Regions from separate parts of the Clostridium sp. LIBA-8553 genome, predicted to be linked through region 1. Evidence: a T-box and tRNA genes for the amino acid it is inferred to sense, from the RefSeq annotation. Region 1 holds a T-box; the other holds one or more tRNA genes.
The links. The T-box of region 1 lies ahead of gltX (glutamate--tRNA ligase). A T-box ahead of a tRNA ligase gene usually reads a tRNA of that ligase, here a tRNA-Glu.

Region 1 (7,931 bases):
GCATCAACACCTCGTGATGCATTTTTTACTTTTGGTCATTTTGCAGTTTCTGAAACACGACGAACTTTTACTTCAGGAGATTTGGCTGGTATACCTCATAAGGAAGGAATATATACAAGATTTTTAGATTTTTTAAAAAACAATCCAAATTCTCCTGGAATAGGACTACTAGATGAAATAATCAAATATGGCATTAATATAAAAGGTTTTAATCCAGATAACTTTCTTTATGAACTTACTGATGCTATTATAGGAGATAACTATCCTTATCCAGATAGAATGCTTCCACATATAGAGGCAATAGTTCATGACTATCTAATAAAAGAACTTTGCTACTTACCTCCTTCAAAAAAATTCAAACTTTTCGCAGTTGAAGGTGCTACAGCAGCAATGTGCTATATCTTCGATTCTTTAATAGCCAATGAACTTCTTCAAAGAAAGGATAAAATAGCCATAATGGCTCCTATATTTACTCCCTATTTAGAGATTCCTCAGATACCTAGATATGATTTAGAAAGTATATATATTCATGCTAGTGAAATTAATGAAGAAGGCAATCATACTTGGCAATATCCAGAAGAAGAATTAAATAAGTTAAAAGATCCATCAATTAAAGCTCTATTTTTAGTTAATCCAAGCAACCCACCTTCTGTTGCTATTCATGATAAAAGTAAAGAAATCCTTAAGAATATAGTTAATAATTATAATCCTAATTTAATGATAATATCAGATGATGTTTATGGAACATTTGTAAATAAGTTTCAGTCCTTAGTGGCAGATTTACCTCATAACTCTATTGGTGTTTATTCTTATTCAAAATATTTTGGTGTAACTGGTTGGAGACTTGGTACATTAGCCCTTTATGAAGATAATATATTTGACAAATTAATAAGTGAACTACCTAAAGAAAAGAAAGATATTGTTAATAGAAGATATGAATCCTTATCTACTAATCCAGAAAATATTCCATTTATTGATAGAATTGTTGCTGATAGTCGTCAGGTAGCACTTAATCATACTGCTGGTTTATCAACTCCTCAACAAGTACAAATGGCATTTTTCTCAGCCTTTTCTTTAGTAGATGAAGAAAATAAATATAAAAATCAAACAATAGATATATGTCACAGACGTCAAAAACTTTTATTTAAAAACTTAGGACTTCCACTAAAAAAAGATCCATATGATGCATCATACTATACTGAATTCGATTTACTCCAATGGGCGATTAAAAATTATGGTCATGAATTTGCAAATTATTTAAAATCCAATTATAAACCAGTAGATGTTCTATACAAATTAGCCGAAGAATCTTCCATAGTATTATTAAGTGGAGGTGGCTTCCAAGGTCCTGAATGGTCTGTAAGGATTTCTTTAGCTAATTTAGATGATGATGCTTACTCTAAAATTGGGACTGTACTCCGAAAAATTCTTGAAGACTTTGTAACACAATGGAAAAATTCAATTAATAAATAAAAAAGCAACATTTACCTAAAACAGAGCCAAAATAAAAATAGCAGTTAGTTTGTCATAACTGCTATTTTTATTTTATTTTTTCCATTCTATATCCTATTTCCTTATTGGCTAACCTATAACCCTCTTCTATCATCTCTTCTGTACTTTTCTCACTTCCCATTAAAGAATCTATTGTTAGTTGAGCTCTATCTCTAAAATATTTATCTAAAAGCATATTCTCTATTTCTCTTTGATCACATATTGAATAATCATGTAATATATGATTGACTTTAAATCCTTGCTTTTCCAACTCTCTTCCAACTAATATACTTCTATGACATCTTATAGGCTCTTGCATTGCTCCTAATAAAGCTATTCTATATCCTTTACCTATTCCAACTTTAAGCCTTTCTATTCCATTTTTAAATAATTCCTCATTAATAACTTTATGAAAATCTGCATATCCTTCTTTATTATAGGAAATTTTACTTTCTCTTTTTGCTGCAAATTCCTTTGCCATATAAATATAAGTAAACCCTAAATCGGTTAAAGTTTTCTGAATAGTTTCTTTATTATATTGAACATTATATTTGGAATATGGAATCCCCCTTATATCTACAACACAATTTATATTATATTTATTTAACATATGAACAAGTCTACTTACATCATAGTTTGAATGTCCTATAGTATATATTTCCATGCTAAACCTCCTTATCCTTAGCTCAAAATAAATTATTATATTTATTACGGCTCCATTTAAGGCTTATTAATATAATAATAAAAAAGGTTGTAAGACTAGTCTTACAACCTTATAATAAACAAATTATTATCTATTGTTTCTTTGTGCTTTTCTTGCTCTTCTACAATCTAAGCATCTTACTGGATCATTTTCAAATCCTTTTTCTTTGTAGAAAGCTTGCTCTCCCTCAGTGAATATGAAATCTGCTCCACAGTCTTTGCATTTTAATGTTTTATCTGCCATTTTGACATCCTCCTTAAATTTAAAGATTTAAATGGATTAATAAAAATTTTCTTTAAGTTTAAGGAAAATTTTATTCATCTTTTAAAGCTTTTTCTGTTATAAATCTATTATAACACTATTAAATTCACATTGCAAGTTTTTTTCTTCACTTTTTTCTTTATTGAGGTAATAAAGCATTTAAAGTATATACTCTACTTAAGAAATATATGCATAATATAACTAATAATAAAATAATTATTGCCCCTATTATATTCACAATACCACTTTTAAGTTCAGCTAAAAACTCTTTTGATCCAAATTTAACGCCCTTATCTTTTCTTATTCTATAAAGCCCACCCCATATAAGACCACTAGTTATTATATTACCTGTAACAATTTGAGCTATAGCTATTATATTAAGTGCCACTTTGTTAGATGTTATATTCTTACCTTCTTTTAAATCTTTTATAGCATATTTACATATTGCTCCACTAAAGAAAGCTAACATTGCTATAACAAACATTACTGTTGTTCTAGTATCATCTAAAACTGGTTGATAAAATTTTTCTCCTTTAGCCATAGTTAATGTATATAAGTAAATTATATATACTATAGGTATTATGAATAATACATACTTTGCTAAATTTAGAGGAAAATACTTTTTCTTTAACTCCTTTTCTTTAGCTTCGATTTCTTTTTTTGTAGGTTTGTTTTGATTTTTTTGATTCTTTTTCTTTTGTCCCAAACTTACTTGCACCTCTCTTCTTTCCACTTAATGTAGTATTGAAATCTGCATAATAAGATTATATCAACTTAATATATCATTTAACAATGTGTTTTTTACATTTTGTGAAAAATCTCATTATTCTGTTATAAAAAAAAGATTGTATAAGCTTATACAACCTAAAAACTAAATTGTTTTTAAAAATTTATATAAAACTTACACAATCTCTAAAGCCAAATTATATAGCTAAGAATTTTTGGAATCTTTCTCTCACTGCTTCCTCACCCATAATTTGCATTATTGTATAAAGGTCTGGTGTATTAGCTCTATGTGTTAAAGCTGCTCTTACAGCTCCTGCAACATCTGAAACCATTCCTTTATATTCTTCTGGGTTCTTTTTATATTTCTTTCTATCAGTAGCATATCCTAATTCTACAGCAACTTCTTTTAAATCTGAGAACCAAGTATCCTTATCTGTATTGAAGTTATATGCTTTTGCATAAGCTTCTATTATTCTCTTAGCTTCTTCTAATTCTAAAGTCTTTGGTAATTCAACATCATTAGCTGTTTCCTTATCAAATAACTCATCAAAGAAATAGAATATTTTTTCTCTAACTTCATCCCATTTAGCAAAGTCTTTTCTTGGCTTTGGACCTTCTTTATCTATATTGAATACTTCTTTCATCATAGCTTCTTTTGAAGTAACTAAATCATACATTTCTTTATCATATTCTTTAGCCCAGTTTGTATATAAATCATAAACAACTTCTGGTTTCATTTTACAGATAACATCTTTACTTACATCATTTAATTTAACTAAATCAAATAAAGCTCCACTCTTACTCATTTTATCTAGTTCAACTTTGTAATCATGATAATCTGCATCTGGATTTTCAGCTCTCCACTCCTCAAATGCTGAGTTTATTATATTTAAAAGATATTCAATAACTGATTGAGCTGGATATCCTTTTTCACTGTAATAACTCACTGCACTTTCCGGATCTTTTCTCTTTGATAATTTTCTTTTTGAACTTCCATCCATTTTCATTATTGTTGGAATATGAGCATACTTAGGTGCTTCTACTCCTAAAACTTCAAACATTTGAAGATGTATTGGAAGTGATGATAACCATTCTTCTCCTCTTATAACATGAGTAGTTCTCATTAATGTATCATCTATTGCATGAGCAAAGTGATAAGTTGGAAGGCCATCACCTTTTATTATTACTACATCTTGAAGATTTTCTGGGAATGAAACCTCTCCCTTTATCATGTCATGAGCAACAACTCTCTTTTCAGGATTTCCAGGTGACTTCATTCTTATAACATAACTTTCACCAGCTTCAATTCTCTTTATAGCCTCTTCTGGTGATAAATCTCTATATTTAGCAAACTCTCCATAACATCCTGGAGTTAATTTTTCTGCAATTTGTTTTTCTCTTAAAGCTTCTAATTCTTCAGAAGTCATAAAGCATGGATAAGCTAATCCTTTTCTTAAAAGATCCTTAACAAAAGCTCTGTATATATCAGCTCTTTGACTTTGTTTATATGGTGCATAAGCTCCCTTTTCTGAATTTTCACCAGTTATTCCTTCATCAAAATCCATTCCAAAGTTGTGCATAGTTTTTATAGTATCATCTATAGCACCTTCAACTTCTCTCTTTTGGTCAGTATCTTCTATTCTTAAGTAGAATATTCCACCACTTTGATGAGCTAATCTTTCATTTATTAATGAAGCAAAAACCCCTCCTATATGTTGGAATCCAGTTGGACTTGGTGCATATCTTAATACTTTAGCACCTTCTTTTAATTCTCTCTTTGGATATTTTTCAAAATAATATTCCGGTGTTTTATCTATATCTGGGAATATTAAATTGGCTAATTTTTCATAACTCATTCTTTTCACTTTCCTTTCTAAACTTATGTAATAAAAAAAGCCCTTCGTCCTAAAAATTAGGACGAAAGACTTAACTTCCGCGTTACCACCTAAATTAGTTAGCTAAGCTAACTCACTCATAATTAATTAAGGGAATTACCCCTAGACCTACTCCTTAAAATTAAGATTTTCAGTCTATGCTCCGAAGCTTCTTTCTATAAGATTATTTTTCAGGCTCACACCACCCCTAAATCGCTTTGAAATAACTACTTATATACTCTTCTTCATCATAACAATAAAATATTTGGTTTTAAATAACAAATTCTATTATATCAGATTCTTTAAAGTTGTAAATAAAAAATATTATTATTTTTAACTTTAACAATCTCTAATATGATTATAGCACATACAAATTAGTAAATAGATTATTTTAATTTCACTTATAGTAAAATATTACTTAAAATTTTATTGATATTTAACTTTTTTTCTTAATATCTTTATATTTAAACATCTTAATCATTAAATAACCTTATTTATTATAAAAATAATACAAAATATATTATTAATATTTGTACTTAATGCTTTATTTATGTATATTTTTTCTCATAAAATCATTCCAAATCATAAGATTCCTTTTATCCTCTAAAAGCTTGTACCTAATATTTACGTCTTCACAAGAAATATTACAAAGTTTTGCTCTTAAAATCCATATTTTTAATAAAAAACTTAAAGTATTTGAATACGCTTCTATTTCTTTTGTTATATGTGGATTATAAATATTGACCTCTTCATTATTTAAAAAGTCTTTGAATTCTTTTTTATATGATTTCACTTCATCTTTAATATAATTTTCATCTTCTCCTAAAAACCATGTCCACAAAATATACTCGTATTCCTCTAAATAATCAACTACCTTTTTATCATCTAAGTAATTTTTAAGATTCCATAAATGAATTAAACTATTGCCAAATAAATAATTAGCTGCAAAAGCATTACATTTATCACCTAATAATTCATAAAAAAGATTTTGCATAGAGAATTTTTCTTTTTTATTCTCTACTAAGTAATTTATAATTTTATTATTTTTCTCTTCCTCATTTTTTAATTCTTCTATACAAAAAATCAATAGTGGAGCTTTAGTATAATGAAGAAACTCTATTTTACCATGACTTCTTATGCTTGCCTCCTCCATAGGAATAACGCTAAACCTACTTGGCTCTTTTAATGTCATATATAAATATCTAGTATATAAAATAGCCATTTCATTTTTGAAGCTTATTCCTAAGCTCTCTTTTAAATCTTCATCTAAAGATTCTAAAGCCAGATTTTCATAGTAGGTTGCTAATCCTTCTGTTAACCAAAGGTTCGGTGGAAGGTGATAATCCCTTGATTTTAAAACATCATCCATGAAAGCATGAAACAATCTATGAGATAAAAGTTGCCAATCTCTCTTATTATCCATATCAAAAGTTGCACTTATAACATTTTTTCCACTTCCACCCAATATATAAGGATTTTCTTTTTTACTTTTTCTTAATAAAACTATATTTATATCTTTTTTATTAAAAGAATTTATTTTAAATAAATTAAAGTAATAATCACAAATTCCTTTTATATTCCCTATAAGCCTCTTTTTTCTTTTTTCATCTTCACTAAGAAGATTGTTTTCTATGTGGTTATATATTGTTATATTTCCATAACTCTCTTTAAAATCTATTTTTTCAAAATAACCAAAAGTATAAGATGATTTCATTATTTCATATATATCACTCCAAATAATATTGGTGCACTTTGACTTAAAATCTTCTTTTTTAAAAGGAATTATACTCTTAACCTCATTTACTTTATTAAGTTCCAAAAGATTGTTATTTTCAAGTTGTTTCTCCTTGAAACTTTCAGGATTTAAAACTTCTGCAAATTTTGAAAAATCTATTTCTATGGTGCTATCAAATTTACTATTATCATTCATGGCAAGCATTTCAACTGGTAATAATAATATCTGTTCTCCCATGAAGGTTATTAAATCATCACTTAACTCTCCTCCACTTCCATGCTTACCTAAGCCACCAATAAGAACATCATATTCTAAAACCAAATTACTATGGTAGCTATTTATATATATAAAGTTTGAATCATAATAAAATTTTTCTTTACACCTTATATTTTTAATTTTGGACTTTCCCTTATAAAATTGAATTTCTTTTCCTAAGGAAACCCCTTTAACTTCCAACCTTATATTTAAAAAATCCTTTTTATTTGAAATTTTTCTTACTGAAAATTTAATATCTCCATATCCCATTTATATCCTCCCACATCTAACTATCCGTATTTCTAATAACTTCTCCTGATTTACTTATATATAGCTTTTCTAAAGGTTCATAAATTTCTTCTTTTTTCAAGCTCTTTGAATATAGATTAACTCCATAATATATTTGGTTGTTGATTTCTTTCTCACCCCATATATTGACTTCTAAATCACTATTATTTAATGAGACCTCATATTTTTTCGCAATATTTTCTAACTCTATGCGCTCATTATTGCTTATATTTAGTTTGGTTATAAGTCCTTCAATTCCAGTTAAGTGTTCTCCATTTTCACCTTTTAAAACATTGCCTTTTTTACTTATAAGAATTCTATCCACTACTCCTGTTAAATCATCACTTTTTGCACTTTTAGAATAAAGTGTTATTTGGTAATATCTTTCCTTACCTATTTCTTTAAAGCCATCTATATTAGCTCCTAAATCCAAAAAAGTCATCTTATCTTCATACTTTAATGCATACTCTTTTATATTTTTTTCCTCTTCCTTTGTTAAAGATATTTTGGTACCATCTTCTATATTTATATTTTCTTTCTCTTTTTGCTCCATCATATTGTCTTTATGGCCATTTTTAACAACTAAAGGATCAATATT
Region 2 (7,931 bases), 1.7 Mb from region 1:
ATACTCCCATTCATATATTATAAAATAATAAATAATATGGGAGTATTTATTATGTTTTCATTAAAACAAAAATTGGATAGCAATCTAAAAATTTATATAAATCGCTCTTATTATACTAAGTATCGAGTTCTAATCAAATGTAAGAAGTTTATGAAAGATATGGTAAAGAAAATGCCTCAATTAAAAGGTACTATTGTAAGAGAAATTGAATCATTAAATTTGATTTGCGCTATTCTTACGCCAAAAGCTATTAATAGATTAATTGAATATCCTGAAATAGAATTTATTTCTTTTGATGATCATGCTACCCTCTGTGGTCTTAGCATCGGAACAGCAAATAGACTTCCATCTAATAAGTCTTTTAATTTTACTGGCAAAAATATATCTATAGGATTAGTTGATAGTGGTGTTTATCCTCATCAAGATTTATTGAATCCTAAAAATAAAATAGACATGTTTTTAGATTTATTAAATAACTATTCTTATCCTTATGATGACAACGGTCATGGAACAGCTCTAAGTGGAATTATATGTGGTAGTGGTTATTCCTCTAAATTTGTCTTTAAAGGTATTGCAGAAAACACTAAAATTTCTTGCATTAAAGCTTTTGATGCTACTGGTAAAGGATATGTCTCAGATATATTATTCGCTATTCAGACTCTTATATATCAAGAAGAAAATCCTATAAGAGTTTTATGCTTGCCATTTGAACTTACTAGCCATAATATTAGAATTTCAGACTATTTTAATGATATTTTTAAACTAGCTGTTAGCAAAAATATTATTCCTATTGTTCCCTCTGGAAGCATAGAAGGAGATAACACTATTCAGGGCTTAGCATTATCTCCTTGGTGTATAACAGTTGGTGGTATAGATTCTACAAAGGCACCAACAACAACTTTTAAATTTTCTTCCTCTGGAAATTCTAATTTGAAAAAACCAGATTTTTGTGCCGCTTGCGTCAATATAATGTGCTTAAACTCAGATAAGCAATATATCTCTGAGAAAAATGGCATAAAGCTATATCCTCATAAATTGGATAGTAGCTACACCGTTTTTCAAGGAACTTCTTTAGCTTGCGCCTACATATCTGGAGTATGTGCACTACTTTTAGAGTCTAAGCCAGAACTAAGCTATAAAGATTTATGTTCATTATTAAAAATAGCTTCTAACAATAAATATGAACTTCCTTCGAATTCTGTTGGAGAAGGAGTCATTGATTTATCATTCCTATTAGAAAATATATAATATTAATTTATATAATCTATAGGATTAATAGGATTCCCTTTATACCTCAATTCTAAATGTAGGTGAGGCCCAGTACTTCTTCCAGTACTACCGACTTTTGCAATAGTCTCACCTTTTTTCACTTCTTTTCCCGATTCAGTTAATATCTCACTAGCATGCGCATATAATGTTTCTGTGTTATCATCATGTTTTATTATAACCATGTTTCCATATATATCATCATATCCTACAAAGCTTACTACACCATTACAAGCCGCTTCTATAGGCGTTCCACTTGGTACAGCAATATCTACTCCTCTATGCCCACCTCTGCTTTTTTCTCCAAAAACAGATGTTATAACGCCACCTCTCGTTGGATGTGATAAAAAAGTCATGTTAGAGTTAATAGGATCCTTTATTCCTTTGTAAACCTTAGTACTCTCTGCACCTTTTAAAATTGATTCAGATATTACTTCACTACTTTCTTCTTTTCCATTTATAAAGGTCATTTTCTTTTTAATCTTTTTCTCTCCTGCTTTCCCATTTTCAACAGTATTATCACCTAAGTACCTATTATCTACTTTTATAACCTCTACAGCTGGCTCTATCGGAACAATCTCTTCCACTTCAGCTTCAACAGTTATTTCTACTAAAGGTTCATCTAGGATTTTATTACTTAACAGAATTTTAGATGAAATTTCATCAACTGAATTTATATCTTGAGATAAAACACTATTCTTTTTTAAATCTACTTTTGTATCAAAATTTACCTCTTTAACTAAAACTCCACTTTCAGAAGCTTTTTTCACATATTTTTCTTTGATTTCATTTAAAACATCTTCTACAGTATCTGGATTATCTATATAACCTACTACATTATTATTTAAGGATAACTCATAGGCCTCAACATAAATATTTGCCATACAACTTACCCCTTCAAAAACATATTCAAACTCTCCCTTTTCTGCATATAAAGAGTTTGCAAATACCTCAATTTTAACTGTAGAAAATAAAATAATTAAGGTAGAAAGAAAAACTCTAATAAAGTTTCTCCCCTCGCCTTCCGAAATACTCATATTCAAAATTCTCCTTTTAATAAAAATTTTAGTTTAAAATTAAACACGTAAATTAATGTGCCCATTAAAATAAAATTTATTCATTCAAATAAAATATTTTTATATTTTATAAGAGATTACTTTATTGTTATAGAAAAGACACTTTGATATAATTAAACATAGTCTAAAATTTTAATTTATCTTAAATCATTAATTATTAGACTATTTATACAAAACTAGAAAGGTGGTTATTTCTTGAGTACTTTTATGTTAAAAAACTCAGCCACTAAATTTACTCCTGTTAGTAATGTATTCATAGAAGAATATATGCCTAAAGCTCGAGGGGAATTTATTAAGGTTTATTTGTTAATGATAAAGTATAGCTTTACGGGGGAACCTGGGGTTAATTCTTCAATTTTAGCAACAAATTTAAACCTATTAGAATCAGATATAATGAATGCTCTTAATTATTGGCATGAAGAAGGTGTTATTAAATTAGTTCCTATAGATAAAATGAATAACTTTAAAATAGAGTTTTTAGACTTATCGGAAGGCAATCATTCATCAAGTCAGAATTCTGTTGATTTATTATCTGCCCTTGATGAAAATAACACTAAGGATATGCTGAAAGATATAGAAAAACTTATATGTAGACCTTTATCAACAAAGGAAATGACTACTTATCTTTCTTGGCAAACAGAGCTTAATTTTTCCTCTGAGCTTATATTAATATTAATAGAGTATTGTGTATCTAAAGGCAAAAAAGATGTTAGATACATAGAGACAGTGGCTCTTGGTTGGCATAATGCTGGAATAAAATCAATAGAGGAAGCTCAAGCTTACATAACTAAAACAGAAGATAAATGGGTTAAAATAAGAAAAATTCTTAAGTATTTAGGAATACAAAATACTGAGATAATGAAGCCACAAGAAACTATGATGGAAAAATGGCTTCTAACTTACAACTTCTCTGTTGAGTTAATACTTAAGGCTTGTGATATATGCTTTGAAAGACTAAATAGGGCTGATTTTAAATATATAGATGGTATTTTAGCTAAATGGTTTAAAGATGGTATAAAAACACTTGATGATGTTGCTAAAAAGGATGTTAAAAAGCCATCAAATATCAAAAAACCATTTAATAAAAACAACTCTCAAATTCAAAAGAAACCAGCTAGAGAAGCAAACTTTACCCAAAGAGATTATGACTATGATTCCTTAGAAAAACAATTGTTAGGATGGGATACTGAATGATTAAAGGTTATAAAAGTCAATTGATGGATATGTACGAAAAAATTCGTCAAGAAGAAAAATCAAATCTAGCTAATAGACAAAAAGAAATAAAAGAAAAAATACCTCAAGTATTTGAATATGAAAGAGAAATAAGTAAGCTTTCTCTAAAACTTTCAATGCTTGCTTTAAGAAAGCATGAAAAGGGAAATTTTGAAAAACTAAAAAAAGAAATTGAAAATCTTAGAGATGAAAAAGATCAATTACTTGCTATGAATGGATATCCAAAAGATTATTTAGATATGCATTATAAATGTGAAAAATGTAAGGATACAGGATATATAGGTGTTGAAAAATGTGTTTGCTACAAAAGAAAACTTGTAGAAATATACTATGAGAACTCTCATATGGCAGACGCTTTAAAATTAAATAATTTTTCAAAATTTGATATAAATGTTTTTTCTTCTATAAACAAAGGAAATGAAAAATACTCTCCAAGAGAAAATATGCAAATCATTATAGATAAAATGATTAATGGATACATTCCAAAATTCAATAGACATAATGAAAATATACTTTTCTATGGAAGTCCTGGTACTGGAAAAACATTTCTGACTTATTGCATAGCTAAAGAATTATTAGATAATGGATTTCTTGTAGTTTATAGAACTTCTGATGAGCTTATTAGAAATCTTAGAGAAATAAGATTTAATAATGATCACGAGTTAGAGGAATTGCTTATAAATTGTGATTTACTTGTTATTGATGATTTAGGTGCAGAGCAAATAACTGATTTCTCAACTACTGAGTTATTTACTCTTCTAAATAAAAAAATATTGTTAAATAAAAAAATGATTATATCAACAAATTTAAATTTACCTGAACTTAAACAGGCTTATGCAGAGAGAATAACTTCAAGACTACTTGGAAACTTTGTTCTATTTAAAACTTATGGAGATGATATAAGAATAAAGAAAAATCTTCAGAAAAGAAAAAATATCTCTTATCTTACTTAAAAGATAAGAGATACTTTTTTTGCATAAATAAATTAAATGTCGAAATATTCTTTAAAAGAATAAAAAAGAACTTCAGTTAAACTGAAGTTCTTTGGAGCTGATGATCGGACTTGAACCGATAACCTGCTGATTACAAGTCAGCTGCTCTGCCAATTGAGCCACACCAGCATGTGGCGACTCAGAAGGGGCTCGAACCCTCGACCTCCGGCGTGACAGGCCGGCACTCTAACCAACTGAGCTACTGAGCCATTAAAAAGTTTTGGTGGTCGCAACAGGGATCGAACCTGTGACCCCCTGCTTGTAAGGCAGGTGCTCTCCCAGCTGAGCTATGCGACCGTAATATGGTGACCCCTAGGGGAATCGAACCCCTGTTACCACCGTGAAAGGGTGGTGTCTTAACCGCTTGACCAAGGGGCCAAAACTGGCGACTCAGAAGGGGCTCGAACCCTCGACCTCCGGCGTGACAGGCCGGCACTCTAACCAACTGAGCTACTGAGCCATTAAAAACTTTTATGGTGGTCGCAACAGGGATCGAACCTGTGACCCCCTGCTTGTAAGGCAGGTGCTCTCCCAGCTGAGCTATGCGACCGTAATATGGTGACCCCTAGGGGAATCGAACCCCTGTTACCACCGTGAAAGGGTGGTGTCTTAACCGCTTGACCAAGGGGCCAAAAATGTGGCGACTCAGAAGGGGCTCGAACCCTCGACCTCCGGCGTGACAGGCCGGCACTCTAACCAACTGAGCTACTGAGCCATTAAAAGTTTTATGGTGGTCGCAACAGGGATCGAACCTGTGACCCCCTGCTTGTAAGGCAGGTGCTCTCCCAGCTGAGCTATGCGACCGTGATGGTGACCCCTAGGGGAATCGAACCCCTGTTACCACCGTGAAAGGGTGGTGTCTTAACCGCTTGACCAAGGGGCCACATTAACTCTTAAAACCACATCATTTTTGACCAGTTTTAGCTTTAAACTAAATTTGTTTATTTTGTTTTTGTCTTTCGCACTTGGCGACCTGACAAGGAATATAATACCCAAAAAATAATCTTATGTCAACACTTTTTTCAGTCATTTTAAGTCGTTTTTAACCATTTAAATAAATTATATTTGCTATTCGCATTTTTCCTCAAAATTACTCTCGTTTTCTATTTTTTCAACTATTTTTTTATAAATTTCTAATTGTCTTTTTCTCCAAGCTCTCTGTTCTTTTAATTTTTCCATATTAAAATGACACATTTCAAGGAATTCTGGCTGTTCTAAGACCTTAATATTGAACTTATAACTATCTTCTCTAAAGTTTCTTCCACTAGCTTCAATTTTTATTGGATATCGCCCATTTAAGTATATCAATATATCTTTATCCCAAAATCCTCTTTTATTTACTCCTTTAGAAAAATCACTTAAAACTTCTAAAGATTTTACCTCTTTAAATGATTCCTCAATTGAATCAATTATTCCTTTATAAAATAATGCTGAAGTACCCCTATTTATTTTTATTTTTAATAAATCAAGATTTTTTTTAATAATATCATCGACTTCTCCTTCTGAAATAAGTTCTCCATCTTTCATTTTGAAAGTTTTTATTCCTGACTTATTTGGATAATTCACAACCACTTGATCATAATTCATCCTTCTAATTTTTAATTCTATATTATATTCTTCCATGTTGCTATCTGTAATTTTAAATTTCATAATACTCACCTCATTATTTAGTATTACTCCTAAAAAAAATAATATAACTTACGATTTTTCCTATTCTTCAAGTATTTAATAATAAGCAAATATGATACAATACAACCTTAGAAATGTTATGATTAAATAAATGATACTTTTAGAAGACTATTTTTAGGTTAGTATGAAAATTAAGATATAAAGATACAAGAAGGGAGAAATTAAACTTATGATATACCATGACGTAGTTATTCTAGGCGGTGGAGCTTCTGGTTTAACAGCTGCAATTACAGCAAAGGATTTTGGTTTAGATGTTGCTATAGTTGAAGGAACAGATAGAATAGGGAAAAAAATTCTTACTACAGGTAACGGTAGATGTAATATAACCAATTCACTGATAAATTTTCCATTTTCAAACTTTCATAGTAGTAATGATGGATTTTTTATTAAAACATTAAACAAATTTTCTGTTGAGGATACAAAGGCTTTCTTTCTTAATCTAGGTTTACCAATAATAGAACTTGAAAAAGGTAAAAATTATCCTCAATCTTTGCAGGCATCTTCTGTTGTAGATATATTAAAAATGTCTTTAGAAGAACGTGAGATACCTCTTTATAATTCATATAAGGTAAAATCTATCCATAAGTCAAAAGGAAAATTTGTTTTATCCACAGGAAATGAGGATTCTCCTGTGATTAAATGCAAAAAGTTAATAATGGCTTGTGGAGGAAAATCTGCTCCTAAAACTGGTTCTGATGGTTCTGGATATACTCTAGCTAAGAACTTAGGTCACTCAATTGTTGAACCTAATCCTGCTATTGTCCAGTTAAAACTTTCTCATAATAAATTAAAAGCTTTATCAGGAATAAAATTTAATGGTTATGCTGAAGTTTTATGTAATGGAGAAAGTATTAGAAAAGATTTTGGAGAGATTCTTTTTACAGACTACGGAATCTCAGGCCCTCCAATATTACAAATTTCTAGAGAAGCATCTTTAGGCTGCTTTAAAGGTAATGAGGTTAAGATTATAGTTGATATGATGCCTGAAAAATCATTAAAAGAATTAGAAGATTTCTTAGAAGGACATTTTGCTGTTTTTGCTTGTAGAGAAGTTATAAACTCACTTATAGGTGTTGTTAATAAAAAAATGATACCTATACTTTTAAAAGAAGCTGGTATAGATAATTTACATAAACCATGTTATGAACTTACTTGGCAGGAAAAAAAATCATTAACACATCTTATGAAGGCTTGGGAATTTAAGTGTATTGGAACTAACGGATTTCAAGCAGCTCAAGTAACCACTGGTGGAGTAAACACAAAAGAAGTCGATTCCGAAACCCTTCAATCAAAAATTGTAGATAATCTTTATTTCTGCGGGGAATTATTAGACGTTGATGGTGATTGTGGTGGATTCAATTTACAATGGGCTTGGAGCTCAGGATTCACTGCTGCTCTTTCTTGTACACTTTAATATTTTTTTGTAGAAAACTATTAAAATTTAACACTATTAAAAAAGGTGTTTAATTAGAAACCTTAACTTTTCTAATTAAACACCTCTTCTTTATATAAAAATTTATAACATGGCTTTTTACTAAACTTAATCAAAATTGCTCTTGTTATCCATTAAAACTCTTTTTTCCAAACAGTTTCTATTAGAGCCGCTACTTCTCCTAATCTATGATTAATTATCTTATAAAGACACTTATATCCCTCTTCAATCTCGTCCCATTGA

Region 2: it has a tRNA-Glu gene. The T-box ahead of gltX (glutamate--tRNA ligase) is inferred to sense a tRNA for this amino acid. The anticodon was not compared.

Annotation. Positions count from the first base shown of each region.
Region 1 is NZ_CM173489.1:1,534,109-1,542,039, reverse strand. It holds gene aspD (aspartate 4-decarboxylase) at 1-1,473, shown strand, start outside; gene AC2JAQ_RS06810 (DUF488 domain-containing protein) at 1,541-2,155, opposite strand; gene AC2JAQ_RS06805 (zinc-ribbon domain-containing protein) at 2,282-2,437, opposite strand; gene AC2JAQ_RS06800 (hypothetical protein) at 2,595-3,161, opposite strand; gene gltX (glutamate--tRNA ligase) at 3,379-5,037, opposite strand; T-box leader at 5,092-5,316, opposite strand; gene AC2JAQ_RS06790 (hypothetical protein) at 5,600-7,315, opposite strand; gene AC2JAQ_RS06785 (hypothetical protein) at 7,332-7,931, opposite strand, start outside.
Region 2 is NZ_CM173489.1:3,449,846-3,457,776, forward strand. It holds gene AC2JAQ_RS15685 (S8 family serine peptidase) at 52-1,248, shown strand; gene AC2JAQ_RS15690 (M23 family metallopeptidase) at 1,251-2,303, opposite strand; gene AC2JAQ_RS15695 (DnaD domain protein) at 2,538-3,536, shown strand; gene AC2JAQ_RS15700 (ATP-binding protein) at 3,533-4,528, shown strand; tRNA gene AC2JAQ_RS15705 (tRNA-Thr) at 4,621-4,696, opposite strand; tRNA gene AC2JAQ_RS15710 (tRNA-Asp) at 4,700-4,776, opposite strand; tRNA gene AC2JAQ_RS15715 (tRNA-Val) at 4,789-4,864, opposite strand; tRNA gene AC2JAQ_RS15720 (tRNA-Glu) at 4,871-4,945, opposite strand; tRNA gene AC2JAQ_RS15725 (tRNA-Asp) at 4,951-5,027, opposite strand; tRNA gene AC2JAQ_RS15730 (tRNA-Val) at 5,042-5,117, opposite strand; tRNA gene AC2JAQ_RS15735 (tRNA-Glu) at 5,124-5,198, opposite strand; tRNA gene AC2JAQ_RS15740 (tRNA-Asp) at 5,206-5,282, opposite strand; tRNA gene AC2JAQ_RS15745 (tRNA-Val) at 5,296-5,371, opposite strand; tRNA gene AC2JAQ_RS15750 (tRNA-Glu) at 5,376-5,450, opposite strand; gene AC2JAQ_RS15755 (hypothetical protein) at 5,636-6,217, opposite strand; gene AC2JAQ_RS15760 (BaiN/RdsA family NAD(P)/FAD-dependent oxidoreductase) at 6,426-7,670, shown strand; gene AC2JAQ_RS15765 (acyl-ACP thioesterase domain-containing protein) at 7,823-7,931, opposite strand, start outside.